Regions from separate parts of the Arthrobacter sp. FW306-05-C genome, predicted to be linked through region 1. Evidence: riboswitches for the same ligand, from Rfam matches in the RefSeq annotation. Region 1 holds a riboswitch; each other region holds the start of a gene.
The links. Region 1 has a riboswitch for cyclic di-AMP ahead of LFT44_RS03790 (C40 family peptidase). Riboswitches for the same ligand answer to the same signal wherever they lie in the genome.
Positions count from the first base shown of each region.

Region 2: another riboswitch for cyclic di-AMP. It lies ahead of LFT44_RS03130 (hypothetical protein); the one in region 1 lies ahead of LFT44_RS03790 (C40 family peptidase).
Region 3: another riboswitch for cyclic di-AMP. It lies ahead of LFT44_RS08565 (NlpC/P60 family protein); the one in region 1 lies ahead of LFT44_RS03790 (C40 family peptidase).

Region 1 covers NZ_CP084556.1:802,846-806,503, reverse strand. Annotated here, with positions in the region: gene LFT44_RS03795 (NlpC/P60 family protein) at 1-690, opposite strand, end outside; gene LFT44_RS03790 (C40 family peptidase) at 853-1,476, opposite strand; cyclic di-AMP (ydaO/yuaA leader) riboswitch at 1,601-1,778, opposite strand; gene LFT44_RS03785 (M23 family metallopeptidase) at 1,907-2,728, opposite strand; cyclic di-AMP (ydaO/yuaA leader) riboswitch at 2,741-2,971, opposite strand; gene LFT44_RS03780 (metal-dependent transcriptional regulator) at 3,091-3,658, opposite strand, start outside.
Region 2 covers NZ_CP084556.1:639,856-643,513, forward strand. Annotated here, with positions in the region: gene LFT44_RS03125 (glyoxalase superfamily protein) at 43-459, shown strand; gene LFT44_RS03130 (hypothetical protein) at 637-1,365, opposite strand; cyclic di-AMP (ydaO/yuaA leader) riboswitch at 1,371-1,531, opposite strand; gene LFT44_RS03135 (ArnT family glycosyltransferase) at 1,702-3,658, opposite strand, start outside.
Region 3 covers NZ_CP084556.1:1,848,816-1,852,473, forward strand. Annotated here, with positions in the region: gene LFT44_RS08555 (hypothetical protein) at 102-572, opposite strand; gene LFT44_RS08560 (heavy-metal-associated domain-containing protein) at 807-1,124, opposite strand; cyclic di-AMP (ydaO/yuaA leader) riboswitch at 1,369-1,566, shown strand; gene LFT44_RS08565 (NlpC/P60 family protein) at 1,570-2,343, shown strand; gene LFT44_RS08570 (heavy metal translocating P-type ATPase) at 2,440-3,658, opposite strand, start outside.

The sequences.
Region 1 (3,658 bases):
GGCCATGCCGTTTCCGGCGTAAACAGCGATGTGTGCCATTCCTCCGCCACCATCGGCGTAGTAGATCAGGTCGCCGGGCTGTGCCTGGGAAGCAGGCACCGTGTCCCCCAGGGACAGGTAGCCGGCGGGCCAGTCGTGGAAGTGGATGCCGACGGCGGCCAGGGCGTTGGTCACCAGCATGGTGCAGTCCTGGTGGACGCCAAGCTGGGCGTAGGCGGCGGAGAGGATTGCAGCACCCTTGCCGCTGGCAGAAGCCTGGGCTGCGGGAGCGGCCGGGGCAGCGGCGGTGGCGACCTTGGCGGTGACCTTGGGAGCGGCAACGGGCTGGGCGGCGGGAGCAGGGGCAGCTTCCTCCACCTGAACCTGGGGCTCGGGCTCGACGACGGGGGCCGGCGTGGTGGTCACAGCTGGCTTCTCGAAGCTGATCGCAATGGTGGAAGCGGCGGAAATCGGGGCGTCGACGGCGGATTCAACTTCCAGCGCGGAGGCGGGAGCAGAGTCGCGCTTGACGTTGGCATCGGCGGCGTTGGCCGCAATGCCACTGGTCAGGACCAGGCCGGAAGCGGCGGCGATGACCGCAGCCTGGCGGCCCATGCCGCCGGCGTTGTCGCTGACAGCCTTGGCAATGACAGCGATCGAGTTGGTCTTGGTGACCTCGGCGCGGTGCCGTGCGGTAGCACGAGTCGTCATCAGTTCTCTCTTTCGTTTTCCTTGCAACCGCAGGTAGGCAGGCAAAGTGTGTTGGACGCGCCGGCATCTTGGGGGTACGCCGGCGCGTCCCGAACGGGGATGTGGTTTCTAGCGAAGAAGCTTTGGGCAAAGAAATAGCCCTTGGAGCACGGAGCCCAAGAACTATTTGTTGAGGTGGTAGTACGACGAGGTACCGGTGGCTGCAGGCGAGTGGAGCAGCGTGCCCTGTGAGGGGTTGAGTGCGCTGATCATCATGCCGTTGCCGACGTAGATGCCAACGTGGGCGCCGCCGTTCTGGACAACCAGGTCACCCGGCTGCGGCGCGGAGGTGGGGGTCATGATGCTCCACGCGTTGGTGCGGGGAATGCTGATGCCTGCCTGGGCGTAAACCCACTGCACGAACCCGGAGCAGTCCCAGCCGGTGACGGGGCTGGTGCCGCCCCACACGTACGAGTGGCCGATGCCGGTGTAGGCGATGGCTGCGATGCCCGAGGTCGCCGCCGAGGAGATGGTCTGGGCGGTCTTGGCGGCCGGCGCGGCGTCCTGGCCGGCAGCAGCAGCAGCGGTGGCCGTGTCGGTGGACTGGGTACGCACCGGCTGCACCTTGGGAGCAGCGGTGGTTTTGACCACGGGACGTTCAAAGGAAACCGTGGCGGTGGGGGCAGCGGTGACGGCGAGGGCCGTTTGGGCCGAACCGGACTCAGTGGAAGCTGAGACACCGGCAGTGGTATCAGCAGCAGTGGCCGGCAGGCCCATGCTCAGGATCAGGCCCGAGGCGGCTGCCACAACGGCAGCCTGGCGGCCTACGGTCCCGGCATTTGCACTCACGGCCTTGGAAACGGCATCCAAGGGGTTGGTGCGAACCGTTTGCGCACGGTGGCGCGCAGAATTATGGCGTGAAGACACGAAGGTAGCCTCTCCCAATGCCTGCGAGGTGAGCTGTCGGATTCGGATGGGAGTCACCCGGCCACGCTGCTTCCTGGGAAGCTTGTGACTTAACCCCAAGGCCTTCTGGATAAAGGCCGAAATTGGTTCCCCCGCCCCTGCCAGACGATGAAATGCGAACGGACCTTGAGCGGTGGCAGAGTTAGGCAATCCACTCAAGAGCGTCAACTTCGGAAAAGTTGACGCGAGTTAGACGGTACAGCAGTTTTGTTTCAATGTCACATTCAGGTCACGGCTAGTCACGGCGATCTGAGAGTGCGCAATCATTCGGTTACAACCAGCCCATGGGATCGACCACTTCGCCATTGACCTGGACTTCGAAGTGCAGGTGGCAGCCGGTGGATGCACCAGTGGTGCCGCTCAGCGCCACCACGTCCCCGCGGGAGACGGTCTGGCCCACCTTCACATTGAAGGACGACAGGTGGTTGTACGTGGTTTCCAGCCCGTTCCCGTGGTCGATGACCACTCGGTTTCCGCCGCCGAACTGATGCCAGCCCGCGAAGGTCACGGTACCCGTGGCGGCCGCCAGGACGGATGTCCCACACTGCGCCACGAAGTCCTGGCCCCGGTGGAAGTCGCCCGAGCCTCCAGTAATCGGGCTGACCCGGTAACCGAAGGGGGAAGCGGTGGCAAGGGATGCCAGCGGTGCGGCCAGGGTGCCGGCTGACGCGGCACGCGTCACGGAGCCGGCCGACTGGGCACTCAGCAGTTGCTTTAGCTTCCCGTCCGGGTCCGCCTGGGTCACCACGGCGGACCGGCTGAAGTCGATCTGGGCACCGATGTCGGCCGAGATCTCGGGCTGCGGCGTGACAGAGGAGGCTGCAAGCGGGGCGCTGCCGGCGGCATCAGTGGCCATAACGGGACTTGTGGCGGGCACGGTCACGGTCAGCACCAGGCCGGTGGCTGCCAGGGCAATGCCGGCCTTCTGGCCGATGCCGCTGGCAGCGGCAAACTCCGTCATCTGGCGGAACGGACCCCGGCGGCGGCGGGCGTCGCGATGGAGGTCGCGGGGGCGCTCCGCTGCGACAACTTCGACAACCCGCGGCGCCGAAGGGGGGCCGGCAGCACGGCGGCGTCCCCGGGGGGTTTGCATGGTCAAGAAGGGTTCCTCTCTGGAAAAGCCTGCGGAGTTAGCTGTCGGATTCGGGTCAGAGAGATCAAAGACCCGGCCCGCCAAGGGCAAGCTTCTGCGCAGGGGTATTCCCGGAAGAATCCTTCACTGGAGAGGCTTGCTGCTGACGGACTTCACGCCAAGGCAGTCCCCCGCTGCCGCTTGTGGTTCCCCCGCCTCTGCCAGTAACGACTCGTGCACCCGATCCGCTGGCAGAGCTCGGCTCCGGATCAGGTAACGCTTAAGTTTCAAACGACTGGTTCTACTATAGGGGCTTAAGACCCTAGGTAACAATTCCGTTATCTTTGGCTGGAAGGGCAGGTCCGGGGTATGGAAGTTTCGCTTCAGCCCTGCTTGACGGCCACAAAGACGTGTGCGGCAACCTCCGGCGGAAGCTCCAGCGCTCCTTCAATCCCGGCCACCCGCACCGAGATGTAGTCGCCCACGCGCTCCAGGGCCACTGCAGCGCCGGGCCGGATTCCGCCTTCGTCCAACTGCGACAGCAGCTCCGGCTCCACCTGGATCGGCTCCGCGAGGCGGCTGATGGTCACGCCGGAAGCAGGCACGTAGCTCTTCATCGCCTCCACCAGGCTGATGGCGCCGTCACCGAAGCCGGGGGCCGGCCGGCCGCCCAGCGCGGCAAGGCCCGGGATGGGGTTGCCGTACGGGGATTCGGTGGGGTGGTCCAGTATCTCGTAGATGCGGCGCTCCACCCGCTCACTCATCACATGTTCCCAGCGGCAGGCTTCATCGTGGACGTAGGCCCAGTCCAGCCCGATGACGTCCGCCAGCAGGCGTTCGGCCAGCCGGTGCTTGCGCATCACCTCCGTGGCGCGCTTGCGCCCGGTGTCAGTGAGCTCCAAATGCCTGTCACCAGAGACAACAACGAGTCCATCGCGCTCCATCCTGCCG
Region 2 (3,658 bases), 160 kb from region 1:
TTTACCCTTTTTCAATCGGTGTGCCGCCGCTAGCCTGTGCGGATGGACTGGAAACTCGAACTTGTCTTTGTCCCTGTATCCGACGTTGACCGCGCCAAGGACTTCTATGTCAACAAGGTGGGCTTCAACGCGGACTACGACGAGCGGCCGTCGGACCACGTGCGCTTCGTACAGCTGACGCCGCTCGGCTCTGCCTGCTCCATCTGCATGGGCGAGGGGCTTTTGGACGCCCCTCCCGGCACGGGAACCACCCTCCAGATGGTGGTCGACGACATCCAAAAGGCGCATGACCACCTGAAGAACAATGGTGTGGACGTCAGTGACATCGAAGTGCTGCCTTGGGGCCACTTCGTTTACTTCGCCGACCCGGACGGCAATAAGTGGGCCGTCCAGTACATCCCTTGGCGGAATGCCGGGCAGGATGCAGCTCAGGCCGGCAGTACGCCCAGCAACGCTTAAAACAGACCGCGGGCCGCATCGTGATGATGCGGCCCGCGGTCTGTCGCTGGAATCCCCGGCGTTACCCCGTGGCCAAGGCGTACGACGGCGGGTGGCGGGACACGCCGTCGGCTGTCCTTGGAGCCGGGAGGTTCAGCTGAAGGTTTCCCTTTGCGGCGCTATGCCAGGGAGAGGTGCCTAGTACCAGTTGTGCGCCAGGTGGAAGTTCAGCGCACCGCACGGAGACTGGTAGCTCTTCTTGATGTAATCCAGGCCCCAGTTGATCTGCGTGCGGTAGTTGGTCAGGTAGTCAGCGCCGGCGCTGGCCATCTTCTCTGCAGGCAGGGACTGGACGATGCCGTAGGCGCCGCTGCTGGGATTCGTGGCCGTGGTGGTCCAGTCGGACTCCTTGGTCCACAGCGTCTGCAGGCACTGCATCTGGTCAGGTCCCCAGCCAAAGGTTGCCAGCTGGCCGGCAGCATACGCCTGGGCGCCGGCGGGATCATTCACCGCGACGACGGGTGCCGGCGCAGGTGCAGGAGCGGGTGCCGGAGCCGGGGCGGGTGCCGGGGCTTCCGCTGCGGGGGCCGCCGGTGCAGGCGCGGGGGCTGGTTCCGCTGCCTGGGGGGCTACGCTGATTGCCGCCGGAACGGACGCTGCCGGGTTGGAGCGGATTTCGCTCTTCTCGATGCTCATTTGGGCATCGGCCGCTGCCGTGGAAGAGTTTGATTCGGTGGATGACACCGGGGTCATGCTGCTGGTTGCCTGGCCTGCCGCGCCTACCCCCACGAGCACCGCGCAGGATGCCGCAAGGATCCCGGCACGCACGCCCAGGCTGGTCTTCTTTGCTGGTTTCTTGGCCGGTCCCTGCTGTGCCAGATGTTTACCCTTGGCATGCAGGCATGCTTCTGCCGTGTTTTTGGACATGATTGATCGCCTCTCACACCTGCGGAGTTAGCTGTCGGGTTCGGATGAGGGCATCCGGCCGCACGGAAAGATCACGTGCGTGCTTAACCCCAAGGGCGTTCATCGCCCGGGACGGTGGGTCCCCCGCCTCTGCCGTTGCTCAATCGGAATCCGGGGAAGCGGCAGAGCTTGGCGTCAACCCGGGATATGCGGCCCGAACGGGAGCCGCACCCAATCGACGGTACAGGAAAAGCGAAGCAAAGTCACATTTAGGTAACGGAAGTCACGGCCTTCAGCGCGCCGGTTTGCTTCTGGCCTGCGGTTCAATCGTTACGTTCAGGACACCAGACCGTGTTGTTACCGTGCCAGGAGGTAGATAGTGGCGCCGCCGATGCTCTGCGCACTGAAGTTCTGCGAAACCCACTCGGCGATCCGGCCGGCGGCATCCGAACCGGAGCTGGACGGCATGGCCCCGCCGGCAATGAAGTAGTGGATTTTTCCCTGCGCGACGAGGTCTTGGAACTGCGCCAGGGTGGGGGAGGGGTCGGTGCCGTTGAAGCCGCCCACGGCCATCACCGGCAGTTCCGTGGCGAGCTGGTACCCGGCGGCATTGTTGGAGCCCACTACCGCTGCTGCCCAGGTGTAATTGGTTGCACCGTCTTTGAGCGCGGCCACAAGATCCGCTGATGGAGTAGGTGCGCCGAGGAGGCCACCGAGTCCGCCGCCGGGCCTGCCCCCGAAGTTAGCGCCGCCAGGGTTTGTTCCGGCCGGGGCGGCCTGCTGCTGGGAACCCTGCTGCTGGAAGCCCTGCCCCGTGGGACCCTGGCCCGTGACGCCCTGTCCGGTACCGCGGCCCGAAGGGCTCCGGCCGGTCGAACTGAAGCCTCCCGGTCCGCGGCCGCCGGCGCCTAAGCCCGAGGCTGGCCCCGCACTGACGATCGCCCCGCTGTGTGCCGTAGCCGCGGTGGTGACGGAGTAGTCCAGCGGACCGGCGAGCGACGCAGCGATGGCGAGGGCCGCCGTCGTCCGCTGCATGGAAGCCAAGCGCAGGAACTTGCCCAGCCCAATGCCTGCTGCGGCTGCCAAACTTCCGCCGAGCACCAGCCAGCGCAGCCAAGGGCCGTAGGCGGACGTGGTTCCCAGCAGGTAGAAGGCCGTAAGCGATGCCACGGCCACTGCTGAAGCGAGGAAGATGCGGGCAGCCGCTTGCCTGCGGCGCTGCCACAGGAGAACGCTGCCCAGGCCTGCCATTCCGGCGATTCCCGGTGCCAGTGCCACCGCGTAGTAGGGGTGGATGATGCCGGCCATGAAGCTGAACACCAGGCCCGCTACCAGGATCCACGAGCCCCAGATGATGACGGAAGCGCGGACAACATCTGTTCGCGGAGCCCGCCGCCCCACCCACAGCAGCCCCGCCGCAAGGATGAGTGCGGACGGCAGCAGCCATGCGATCTGGCCGCCGAACTCGCTGTTGAACATCCGGAACAGGCCCGGAACGCCCCAGCCGTTGCCGCCGCCCACACTGCCCGTTTCGTCGCCCGTGAGCCTGCCCAGGCCGTTGTAGCCCAACGTCAGCTCCAGGATGGAGTTGTTCTGCGACCCGCCAATGTAGGGCCGCATGTTCGCCGGCGTCAGCTCGACGGCCAGCAGCCACCAGCCGGCAGAAACCACCATCGCTGCTCCCGCGGCTGCCAGACGGATCAACCGCCGCCGCGTGCCGCCCGGAGCTGCCACCATGTATGCGATGGCGAACCCGGGAACCACCAGCAGGACCTGAAGCTGCTTGGCGAGAAACCCAAAGCCCAGGAATACCCCGGCCAGCAGGAGCCACCGAGGCCGGTCCTCCTGGACCGCGCGGAGGAACCCGTACGCGGCTGCTGTCATTAGCAGCACCAGCAGGGCGTCCGGGTTGTTGAACCGGAACATCAGGGTGGCAACCGGGGTGAGGGCAAGGACCGCCGCTGCCAGCAGCCCTGCCCGGTGCGCAAGCCCGACATCACCGGTGGCCGGCGTTGCGGCCCGCCGCACGGCCAGATAGACCAGCCACGCCGAGCCGACCCCCATCAGAGCCTGGGGAACCAGGATGCTCCACGAGCTCAGGCCAAAGATCCGGACCGACAGCCCCATGATCCACAGGGAGGCCGGCGGCTTGTCCACGGTGATGGCATTCGCGGCATCGGAGGAGCCGAAGAACCAGGCTGCCCAGTCCTGCGATCCGGCCTGGGCTGCGGCGGAATAGAACGCGTTGGCCCAGCCCGACGCACCGAGGTTCCACAGGTACAGCACGGCCGTGCCAGCCAGTACAGCTGCCAGT
Region 3 (3,658 bases), 1.0 Mb from region 1:
CGGGGACGCCTTGTAGGTGGCAGCCTAGGTAAGACGGCTGGGCCGTTTGTCGCTGCCGGGTGGACGGTGCGCTGGTGCAGGGCAAGGCGCTGAGGAAGGGTTTACGTTCGGCTGATACAGAGGTCACCGGGGGAGGGGCTGTCCGGTGAGTAGGAATAGGTGCTTGTCCCTGCGGCCGCGGCACCGAAATCCGGCAGCTCATAGGAGGCTGTTCCCGGAAGCGGGGCTGCGAGAGTGGTGGTTCCCGGAGCCAGGACGCAGGCAGCCGCACCGGCCGTCATCTCCGGGCAGGACCCTGCCGGGGCACAGGACGACGCGGATGAACCGGTGACTACAGCGGGAGCCTCAGCAGCACCGTCGGTCATCGTTTTATGGGAGTGGCTGACCGGCATGGTCTGCAGCCGCACGACCGGACCCTCGCCAGCTGCGGTCATGCTGTGACCGGGACCCATGTCGTGGGCGCCGGTCATGACGTGCATGCCGAAGATCCCGGCGATGATGGCCAAGGCAGCTACGAGGAAGCCCGCACTCAGGAGGAAGGCGGTGAGGCGGCGCTGGGATGATGCGGTCACGAGGTCTTCCTCCTTTCAGTCCAGGGCGGCAGTACAGCTTCAGCCTACCGGCACGCCGCTTCAGGCCAGTCGCTGCCGTGCTGGTACAACGTGCGCGGCCGGCATTCGGTTTCACTGCGCCCACGTCGGTTGAGGTGCGGGGCGTTGGTTAGAGGCGGCGGGCCTGTCCGGCCAGCCGCCCGGACCGGTTCCTCCTTCCGGAGCCCGGAAGGAGGAAGTTACCGGGGGAAATGCCTAGTTCGCCGCGAATGTATAGCCGGCGGCGGTGACGGCCTCGCGCACGGCAGCCTCATTTGCCCTGCCTCCTACCAGCAGGCGCGAGCGGCCGCCCGGGACCAGCTCGACAGAAGCCGATTCGACCCCCTCCAGGGAGGAGACGGCCTTCTCGACCGTCTGAACGCAATGCCCACAGGTAAGACCATCCACCGCGAATTCCACGGCGCTGGTTCCGGGCGTTGCCGACGGGACAGCCGAGTCTTGGGTCGAGCAGCAGCTGCACCCGGATGCTGAGGATGCAAGCGGCAGCTGGGTACGGGATTCAGTTCCACACATGTCAGTTTCCATTCCTAGACGAAGGACTTATGGGCGCTGGGGTTGAACGGCTGTGAGAGCAGGTGCAAGGGACCGGCCGGGACATACCACTTCACTGACAACATCCAAAAATATACCCCCACTGGGTATAAGTTTGCAAGTGGGAGGGGAGACGTGGCCCGGCGCGGCGTTACCGGAATGTGACAAGTGTTGATGATGTGACGTATGGTCATAGCCGTGCCCGTTTCTCCAAGTGCGGCACTCCCGAGCAGACTTGCCTAACTCTGCCGCTGCCCGGGATCCATTCGCAACTTTCGTCCGGCAGAGACGGGGAACCCAATGGCGGCCTGCTTCGGGCAGGTCTTGGGGTGAAGCCGTGCCTGGTGCCACTCATGTACCGGTGCGGCCGGGTGTCTCCCATCCGAATCCGACAGCTAACCTCGCAGGCAGTGGGAGAGGCCTTTTCATGCCCAATGGCAAAGCTCACGGCCGCCGCCGCGCGGTCCCCGTCCAGACCAGTCCCCTTGCCGTGCTGTCCAGGTCAGTAGCCGGTAACGCCGGTGCCGCCGGGCGCCAGGCCGCGGTCATCGCCGCAGCGTCCGGGCTTGTCCTTACCAGCGGCATCGCCGCCCAGGCAGCCGACGCCCCGGTCCAGCGCGACGCGGAGCCGGCCTCAAACCTGGAAGTCACCAACCAGGTCCAGACGCCGCTCAGCGCCGACGCCACAGTCCAGATTTCCTTCGAGCGTCCTGTTGTAGAGACCACCCCGGCTCCGGTCGTGGAAGCACCCAAACCGGTCGCAGCGCAGGCACCCAAGGCCCCCGTGGCGCCCGCGGTGACCGCAGCGGTAGCGCCGGCGAAGGCCCAGGTCACGGTGACCCCTGCTGCTGCCGCCCCCGTGGCAGCACCGGCAGCCGGCGGCATCAACGCCATCATGGTTTCCTCCGCCTATGCCCAGATCGGCATGATCCAGGACTGCACCCGGCTGGTGGAGAACGCCCTCAACGCGGCCGGCATCCCCGTCGGGGACCTTGGCCCGATGCAGTTCATGAACTACGGAACGGTAGTCACCGACCCGCAGCCCGGCGACATGGTCATGCAGCCGGGCCATGTCGGGATCTACGTCGGCAACGGCCAGGTCCTCAGCTCCGGCCTGAACGGCAGGAACGAAACCGCCGTCCACCCCCTGACCTGGATGACCGCCAAGGGCGCCGTCACCTTCGTCCGCGCCGGAAAATAAGCGGCCATCCACAGACCACTGAAGGCCGGTGATGCAGTGCCTTGGGGGCACTGCATCACCGGCCTTCAGCATCCCTGCCTCACGGGCGGGGAGTAATTACATGCTCACTGCGGGGCGCCCGAAGCGGCGCAGCCGCAAGGAGTTGGTAACCACCAGAACTGAGCTGGCGGCCATCGCAGCGCCTGCGATCATCGGGTTGAGCAGCCCCAGCGCGGCGACCGGGATGCCGACGGCGTTGTAGAAGAACGCCCAGAACAGGTTGGTCTTGATCGTGCCCAGTGTGCGGCGGGACAGTTCGATGGCTTGAGCGACCTGCCCCAGGTCGCTTCCCATGACCGTCAGATCCGCGGCCGCGATGGCCACGTCGGTGCCGCTGCCCATGGCGATGCCCAGGTCGGCCTGGGCCAGGGCTGCAGCGTCATTCACGCCGTCCCCGGCCATGGCCACTGTCGCTCCGGCGTCCTGCAGCCGGCGCACGGCGGCCACCTTGCCTTCAGGCAGGACCCCGGCCAGCACATCCTCGGCCGGGATGCCGACCTGCGCGGCGACGGTTAACGCGGCCGAGGCGTTATCGCCGGTGAGCAGCACGGGACGCAGCCCCAGGTCCTTCAGCCGCGCGATCGCGGCGGCCGAACCGGGTTTGACGGTGTCGGTGAGGCTGATCAGTCCTGCGGGTTCTCCGTCGATGCCGACCCATACCACCGTGGCGCCGGAGTCCTCCAGCGTTCGCAGCATCTGCTGGCCATCGGCCGGTTCGTTGATGCCGTTGTCCCGCAGCCAGCCTGCGCGTCCGACGACGACTGCGTGTCCGTTGACGGTCCCGCGGACGCCGCCGCCGGCTGCGCTGACAAAGTCGGTGACCGCCGGCAGCGGCGCCGTCGTCCTTGCTGCCCGGGCGACGGCGTGTGCTACCGGGTGTTCGCTTGCCGCTTCCACTGCCCCGGCCAGGGTGAGCAGCTCGTTCCTGCCGGTCCCGTCCAGGCTCTGGACAGCGGACACGGACAGCTTGCCGCTGGTGACCGTTCCGGTCTTATCCAGCACGATGGTGTCCACAGTCCTGGTGTCTTCGAGGACCTGCGGTCCCTTGATCAGGATGCCCAGTTGCGCCCCCCGGCCCGTTCCCGTCAGCAGCGCCGTCGGTGTTGCAAGCCCCAGCGCGCACGGGCAAGCGATCACGAGCACAGCCACTGCGGCGGTGAAGGCCGCCTGCAGGTTACCGGCGCCAAGGAACCATCCGGCGAAGGTGGCGGCGGAAATTCCCAGCACGACCGGAACGAAGACGGCGCTGATCCGGTCGGCCAGCCGGGCGATCGCT